Regions from separate parts of the Amycolatopsis sp. FBCC-B4732 genome, predicted to be linked through region 1. Evidence: riboswitches for the same ligand, from Rfam matches in the RefSeq annotation. Region 1 holds a riboswitch; the other holds the start of a gene.
What was found. A riboswitch is a leader RNA that binds a small molecule or an ion and turns the genes downstream of it on or off. The one in region 1 is predicted to bind S-adenosylmethionine.
Positions count from the first base shown of each region.

Region 2: another riboswitch for S-adenosylmethionine. It lies ahead of MUY14_RS42525 (methionine ABC transporter ATP-binding protein); the one in region 1 lies ahead of MUY14_RS20530 (aminotransferase class V-fold PLP-dependent enzyme).

Region 1 covers NZ_CP095376.1:4,678,264-4,682,335, reverse strand. The annotation lists gene MUY14_RS20535 (potassium/proton antiporter) at 1-1,306, shown strand, start outside; SAM riboswitch class IV at 1,495-1,609, shown strand; gene MUY14_RS20530 (aminotransferase class V-fold PLP-dependent enzyme) at 1,649-3,049, shown strand; gene MUY14_RS20525 (hypothetical protein) at 3,066-3,683, shown strand; gene lspA (signal peptidase II) at 3,707-4,072, shown strand, end outside.
Region 2 covers NZ_CP095376.1:9,338,909-9,342,980, forward strand. The annotation lists gene MUY14_RS42515 (resuscitation-promoting factor) at 1-222, shown strand, start outside; gene rsmA (16S rRNA (adenine(1518)-N(6)/adenine(1519)-N(6))-dimethyltransferase RsmA) at 326-1,177, shown strand; SAM riboswitch class I at 1,304-1,394, shown strand; gene MUY14_RS42525 (methionine ABC transporter ATP-binding protein) at 1,608-2,621, shown strand; gene MUY14_RS42530 (hypothetical protein) at 2,675-2,890, opposite strand; gene MUY14_RS42535 (MFS transporter) at 2,872-3,726, opposite strand; gene MUY14_RS42540 (TetR/AcrR family transcriptional regulator) at 3,920-4,072, shown strand, end outside.

The DNA.
Region 1 (4,072 bases):
CCAGTCGCTCGGCCTCGCCGCGCTCGTCATGATCCTGGCCGAAGGCGGGCTGACCACGCGGTGGTCGGCCGTCAAACCCGCGCTGGGCATCGGTATCGCACTGTCCACAGTGTCCGTCGTGGTCAGCGTCGCGGTCACCGGCGCGGCCCTGCACTGGCTGCTGGGCCTGGACTGGCGGATCGCGCTGCTGTGGGGCGCGGTGCTCGCCTCGACCGACGCGGCGGCGGTGTTCTCGGTGCTCCGCTCGGCCGGGATCGGCAAACGGCTCACCGGCGCGCTCGAACTGGAGTCCGGCATCAACGACGCGCCGGCCTACATCGCCGTCGTCGTGCTGGCCGAAGGCACCACTGTGGACTGGTCGCTGCCGCTGCTTGTGGTCTACGAGCTCGCGGCGGGCCTGGCCATCGGGCTCGCGTTCGGCTGGCTCGGCGGGATCGCGCTGCGCCGCGCCGCGCTGCCGGCGACCGGCCTGTACCCGCTGGCCACGGTCGCGGTGTGCGTCGTGGCGTATTCGTCCGGGCAGCTGCTGCACGCGTCCGGGCTGCTCGCCACCTACGTCGCCGCGCTGGTGCTCGGCAATTCGCGGCTCCCGCACCGCTCCGACACGCTCTCGTTCGCCGAGGGGCTGGGCTGGCTGGCCCAGATCGGGTTGTTCGTGCTGCTCGGCCTGTTCGCCTCGCCGGGCCGGCTGCTCGACGCGATCGTGCCCGGCCTGGTCGCGGGCGCCGTCGTGCTGCTGCTGGCGCGGCCGATCTCGGTCGTGCTGGCGATGCTGCCGTTCCGGCTGCCGTGGCGGGAACAGGCGTTCCTGTCGTGGGCCGGACTGCGCGGCGCGGTGCCGATCGTGCTCGCCATGATCCCGCTGTCGCACGGGGTGCCCGGCGCGCAACGGCTGGTCGACGCGGTGTTCGTGCTGGTCATCGTGCTGACGCTGCTGCAGGGCGCGACGCTCGGCCCGCTCGGGCGCTGGCTCGGGCTGGCGAAGAAGTCCGAGGCGCACGAGATCGAGGTCGACTCGGCCCCGCTGGACGAGCTCGGCGCCGAACTGCTGCAGGTGCGCATCCAGCCCGGGTCCAAGCTGCACGGCGTGTACCTCTCCGAGCTGCGGCTCCCCGTCGGCGCGACGGTCAGCCTGGTCGTCCGCGGCGAGGCGGGCTTCACCCCGCAGAAGACCAGCCGGCTGCAGGAGCACGACCAGCTGCTGGTGGTCACGACGTCGGCGGTGCGCGACGCCGTCGAGCTCCGGCTGCGCGCCGTCGACCGGGCCGGGCGCCTGGCCCGCTGGAAGGGCGAGTCGGGTCGCTGACGCGGCCGGCTCTCGTTCTCATGGGCGGGTACCCACGCCGCTCGCCGACGCACCTCGCCGACGACGCCGTGACCCCGCTGCCCGGCCGGTTCCGCGCGAAGCCCTGACCAGGGCGCACTGTGAACGGCGTCTCAGAATGTGAGGAGGGGGTTGGCCACCCGGCGCGTTCTCGGTTACCTTCTGTGCCAGGTCATGAGTGCCAGCGCGAAGCCCCGGCTTGCTGGCCGGCAACCCTCCTACCGCGGTGGGGTGCCCCGGGTGAAGACCGGGCCGGTCGCGTCCCGCGACGGGCAAGCGCGGGCCCCTCGCCGGGGTCCCCCGGACCGCCGAGGAGGCACCCCGATGACTCTCGCCATCGACCGCACCAGCGCCACGACTTCCGGAACCCCGCACGCCGCCGAACCGGCTCTCGCCACCGCCCCGGCCGCCCGCGGCGCCGAAACCCTTGCCCCGCAGGGCATCCCCGCCGTCGCCGGCGCGTCGCTGCGCGTCCCGCTCGTCACCGGCGAAACCATCGGGTACGCCAACCTCGACCACGCGGCGAGCGCCCCCTGCCTCGACGCCGTCCGCGCCAAGGTCGACGAGTTCCTGCCCTGGTACGCCAGCGTCCACCGCGGCGCCGGCTTCGCCTCGCAGGTCTCCACCAAGCTCTACGAGCGCACCCGCGACGTCCTGCGCCGGTTCGTCGGCGCCCGCCGGACCGACACCGTCGTCTTCACCCGCAACACCACCGACTCCTTCAACCTGCTCGCCCGCAGCCTGCCGCGGCACACCACCGTCGTCGTCTTCGACACCGAGCACCACGCCGCGCTGCTGCCGTGGCAGGGCCCGAACGTCCGGCGGATCCCGGCCCCGCGCACGCGTCTCGCGGCAGTGTCCGCTGTGGACGAAGCGCTCGCGGGTTCCCCGCAGGGGCCCCGGCTCGTGGTCGTCACCGGCGCGTCCAACGTGACCGGTGAGCTGCTGCCGGTGGCCGAAATCGCCGCCGTGGCGCGGAAGCACGGCGCCCGCATCGCCCTCGACGCCGCGCAGCTCGCGCCGCACCGCCGGATCTCGATCCGGGACCTGGACGTCGACTACGTCGCCGTTTCCGGCCACAAGCTGTACGCCCCCTTCGGCGCCGGTGCGCTGATCGGCCGCGCGGACTGGCTGCGCGCCGCGCGCCCGTACCTCGCCGGCGGCGGCGCGACGAAGCTCGTCACCGAAGCCGCCGTCGTCTGGAACGACGGTCCCGAGCGCCACGAAGCCGGTTCGCCCAACACTGTCGGCGTGTACGCGCTCGGCGTCGCGTGCGAGACCCTCTCCCGTGACTGGGACGCCGTCGTCGCGCACGAACAGGCGCTGCTCACCCGGCTGCGCAAGGGACTCGAGAGCCTCCCGGGCTGCGCCGAACTGCGCCTGTTCGACGCGCCGGTCGACCGTGTCGGCACGGTCAGCTTCACCGTCGCGGGGTTCGACCCGGGCTGGCTCGCGGCGGTCCTGTCCGCGGAGTACGGCATCGGCGTGCGCGACGGCGCCTTCTGCGCCCACATCGCGGCCAAGCGCCTGATCGCCGTCGCCGGTGGCGAGGGGCAGCAGGCGATCCGCGTCAGCCTCGGCCTGGGCAGCACCGAAGAGCACGTCGACCGCGTGCTGCTGGCGTTGCGCCGGATCGTCGCGCGCGGAGCGGACTGGGAGTACGCGAAGGTGGACGGCCGCTGGGCGCCGGTCGGCGACCCGCGGGAGCTCCCGCCGTTCTGCTGAGCGTTAGCCTGGCCCGATGGGGAGAGGATCGCGTTTCTGGTTTCCGCTGGCGTTGCTGGGGTTCGCGCTGATCGGCGCGGCGGTGGTGCGGCTGCTGTCGCGCCGGAGCCCGGCCGAGGGCGACGCCGTGAACCTCGTTTCCGGACCGCTGGAGCAGCAGCACCTCGGCACCGGCGGCGTCGGCGGCACGGGCTACCCGGCGACGCAGTTCTTCACCCAGGACACCTACTACGCCGCGGGGGCGGAGCTGCCCGCCGGGCCGGTGTGGCTGGTCGCGCTGCTCGTGGTGGTGGCCGGCACGGCCGTCTGGTACGCCCTCGCGCTGCGTCCCGCCCGCACCGGGTGGTTCGTCCTCGGCACGCTCGGCGCGCTGCTCGCCGTCCCGCTGCTCGACCTGGTCGGGTCCTGGCAGTTCCGGCTCGGGGACGGGCTGCGCGGCCCGCTGCTGGCCACCGTCGGCCTGCTGGTGCTCGCGGCGTACGAACGCAGCGTGTTCGTCCTGGTCACCGCGGCCCTGTTCGTGCTCGTGGCCGTCGTGCTCTCGGCGGACCTCGTGGGCGTGCTGCTGGCGGCGCTCGTCCTGCTCGCCGCCGCCTTCGCCGCCCTGCTCCGGCACCGCCGCGACACCGCTTGACCAGCGCCGTGGACAATGGACCGGTGAGCACCGAGCCCAGCCGTTCCGAACCCGACACCGCCGCGCCCGAAGAGGCGGTGCCCGACCCGGCTGCCGACGCCCCGGAGAACCCCGAGGTCCCGGCGAAGCCGTTGCTGCCGAAGCGGCGGGTCGGCTGGGTGTTCGCGATCGCCGTCGTGTTCTGGGCGATCGACCTGGTGACGAAGAACCTGGTCACCGCCAACCTGGAGGGCAAGGAGCCGGTCAAGATCCTCGGCGGGCTCATCTACCTGCAGGTGATCCGCAACCCCGGCGCCGCGTTCTCGATGGCCACCGGCATGACGTGGGTGCTGGCGCTGGTCGCGCTCGCCGTCGTCATCGCGATCATCTGGCTGTCGCGGCGGCTGCGC
Region 2 (4,072 bases), 4.7 Mb from region 1:
ATCGCGGCGTGCGAGTCGGGCGGCAACTGGGCCATCAACACCGGCAACGGCTACTACGGCGGCCTCCAGTTCGACAAGCGCACCTGGGACGCCTACGGCGGCGACGCGTACGCGAACCTGCCGAGCCAGGCTTCGCGCGAGCAGCAGATCGCGGTCGCGGAGAAGGTCCGCGACGCGCGTGGCGGCTACAGCGCCTGGCCGGTCTGCGGCAAGAAGGCCTGAGTTTCGCTTCGGAACGGCCCCCGTCCTTTTTGGGCGGGGGCCGTTTCGTCTGCGGTCCGCACCGAGCGGAACAGAGCCGGAGTCCGGTCGGTAAGCTCGCCCGGTGGTTGAACTGTTGGGACCGGCCGAGATCCGGGCGCTGGCGGCCGAGCTGGACGTGCGGCCGACCAAGAAGCTCGGGCAGAACTTCGTGCACGATCCCAACACCGTCCGGCGGATCGTCGAGCTGGCGAGCGTCACCGAAGACGACGTCGTCCTCGAGGTCGGGCCCGGGCTCGGGTCGCTGACGCTGGGCCTGCTCGCCACCGGGGCGCGGGTCGTCGCCGTCGAGATCGATCCCAAGCTCGCCGCGCGGCTGCCCGAGACGGTCGCCGAGCGGGGGGCCGAAGCCGCCGGCCGGCTGACTGTCGTCGGGGCCGACGCGCTGCGCGTCAAGGACGCCGACCTACCCGGCGAGCCGACCGCGCTCGTCGCCAACCTGCCCTACAACGTCGCCGTGCCGGTCGTGCTGCACCTGCTCGCCGAAGTGCCCTCGCTCGCCTCCGGGCTCGTCATGGTGCAGACCGAGGTCGCCGAGCGGATGGCGGCCGGGCCGGGCAGCCGGATCTACGGCGTCCCGAGCGTCAAGCTCGCTTGGTACGGTCCCGCACGGAAAGTCGCCGCGGTACCACGGTCGGTGTTCTGGCCGGTGCCCAACGTGGATTCCGCGCTCGTCGCCTTCGAGCGCGCCGCCACCCCGGCGTCCGAAGACCGGGATGGTCTCTTCTCCCTGGTTGACGCCGCTTTCTCACAACGCAGGAAAACGCTACGCGCCGCGCTCGCGGGCTGGGCGGGCTCGGCCGAACGGGCCGGGGAGCTCCTGACGGCCGCCGGGGTCGACCCGAAGACCCGGGGCGAGCAGCTCGACGTGCACGCTTTCGCCCGGATCGCGGCACGCGCGCGGGTCCACCACTGAATCCACCACAGTGGAGGCGGTGAAAAACGCACGTTTCGGCCGTCACCCCGTGACTGCGACACCTCCAGTCGTGTGATGTGGGCCAACGGGCTTGCTTTCGCTCCGTGGGATCGGCTTAACTCAGTACGTCCATCCCGAGCGACCGAGAGACCTGGCTCGTCGAAGTCGCAGCAACCACCCTCCACAGGGCAGGTGCTACCGCCAGGACCGATGGAGGCCGTTTTCGATGAAGAGGGTAGCTCGCCCCCTGCTGTTGACCAGGCGCCGCGTTGTCGACGAAGGCCGCCGCTCCGTCTCCGCATGTCGACGCTCGCGCTGAGCTTCGTCTGAGCCGACACACCCCTTCTTCACGCACCGTCCACTGAGGACGGACACTCGCTTGCGGCCGGGCGCGCCCTAGTGCGCTGCGCCCTGTTTTTCTGGAGCTATCGTGATCACGGTCGAAAACCTGTCCAAATCCTTTGCCACCAACGGAGATTCCGTCGTCGCCCTGCACGACGTGAGCGTCGAGGTCCAGGCCGGCTCGCTGTTCGGCGTCGTCGGCCCGGCCGGTTCGGGCAAGTCCGTCCTGGCCCGGTGCATCGCGCTGCAGGAGCGCCCCGACCGCGGCGTCGTCCGGCTGGACGGCCTCAACACCGGCACGCTCGACGGCCGCCGCCTCCGCGAGATCCGCCGTCAGCTCGGGGTCGTTTCGACGAAGCCGGAGCTGATCGCCGAGCGCACCATCGCCGGCAACATCGCTTCCCCGCTGGAGCAGCTCGGCGTCGACGGCCCGCAGCGCCGCAGCCGGGTCGGCTCGCTGCTCGACCTCGTCGGCCTGACCCCGCGCGCCGCGCAGCGTCCCGGTGAGCTCACCGCTGGTCAGCTTCGCCGCGTCGCGGTCGCGAAGGCGCTGGCCGCCGCGCCCGCCGTGCTGCTCGCCGACGACCCGACCGCCGGGATCGACCCGGAGGAGGCCGGCTCGGTGCTCACCGTGCTCGACCGCGCCCGCTCCGAGCTCGGCACCACGGTCGTCGTCACGACGCCGGACGCGGGCGTCGTCCGCCGGCTCTGCGACGACGTCGCGGTGCTGGAAGACGGCACCGTCGTCGAGCGCGGCACCGTGCTCGACCTGATCTCGAACCCGGGCAGCCGCACCGCGCAGGCGCTGCTGCCGGCCATCGAGACCTCACGCTCGCAGTCCTCGCGCTACGACCGCGCGGTCGACGTCGTGCTGGTCGGGTTCGCGTCGGTGGGCGCGCTGCTGCCCGAGGCCGCCGGCCGCTTCGACGTCGAGTTCGCCACCATCGGCGGCGGGCTGACCCGGATCGGCGACACCCCGGTCGGCCGCTTCCGCCTCGGCGTCCGCGGCGAGCGCGCCGACGCGGCGCTGGCGTGGGTCGCCGAGCGCGGCGGCCACGTCACCCAGACCGCCCGCGGCCCCCAGGCCGTCGTCGCCGCCTGATCTCATCGGTCGTGAAGGCCACCTCGAGGAATTCGAGGTGGCCTTCACGGCGTTCAGCGGGAGCCGCGCGGGAGGACCAGGAACGCGCCCACCTGCTGCGACGTCGTCACGAACGCCGAAGCCGCGCCCGCGTCCCGCGCGCCGACGTCGCGGGTGGCGACGTTCAGCACCACCGGCATGCACAGCCCGGCCCCGACGCCGAGCAGCAGCTGCATCGGCAGGACGACCCCGGCGTAGGACGCGTCCGGCGTCAGCCGCGTGGCCGCCACGAGCCCGCAAGCCAGCACGGACAACCCGCCCGGCCGGCAGCGGCCGCGGGCCGACGCGCGGGAGCAGCCGTCCCGAAAGCTGGGTCGACGTCAGCATGTTCGCCCCCAGTGTCGGCAGGAACGCCAGCGCCGCGGCGAGCGCGCCGTAGCCCAGCACGACCTGCAGCTGGTAGGTCAGGAACAGGAACATCCCGAACGCGCCGAACGAGGCCGCCCCGATCGTCAGGTAGGCGGCGGCGCGAGCGCGGTCGCGCACCACCGCGAGCGGCAGCAGCGGGTTCGGGTGCCGGGCCTGCCAGCGCACGAACCAGCCGAGCGGGAACAGCGACAGCACGAGGAAACCCAGCACTGGCAGGGAAAATCCCTGAGTGGCCACTTCGGACGGCCGTCGGCGGCACGGCAAACCAGGCGCCCGGCCCGGCCAGCACGGCGACCGGCACGTTGACGTAGAGGCTCCAGCGCCAGCCGAGGAACTGCGTGAGCGCGCCGCAGACGGTGAGGGCCGGCGCGGAGCCGGACATCATGATGGCGCCGAAGATCCCGAACGCCTTCCCGCGTTCGCGGGGGTCTGTGAAGGTGAGCGTCAGCAAAGACATCGTCGACGGCGCCGGCAGCGCGGCGAACACGCCCTGCGCGGTGCGGGCGCCGATCAGCCAGCCCGCCGACGGGGCCGCGCCGCCGACCGCGGATGCCACGGCGAACCCGGCGATGCCGACGAGCAGGGTGGTGCGGCGGCGGAGCCGGTCGGCCAGCCGCCCGCCGAGCAGCAGCAGGCCGCCGAACGCCAGCGTGTACGCCGAAATCGTCCACTGGCGGCCGGTGCCGGACAGGCCCAGCGCGCTGGGCCGACGGCAGGGCGATGTTCACGACGGTCGTGTCGAGCACGACCATCAGCTGGGCCAGGCCCAGTGCGGCGAGCGCGAGCCAGCGGCCCGCGACGCGCTCCGGCGCGGTGGTGGTCACGGTGAACCCCGAGGTAAGCTGCAGATGCATTGCTAGTCGGCCGTCAAGTAAGTTGAGGGGTGGAGCATGGCCGGGCGACGCACCGACACGCGCGAACGCATCCAGCGCGTCGCGCTCGAGCTGTTCGCCGAGCAGGGGTACGAAGGCAGCTCGCTGCGGGAGATCGCCGAGCGGCTCGAGGTGACGAAAGCCGCGCTGTACTACCACTTCCGCACGAAG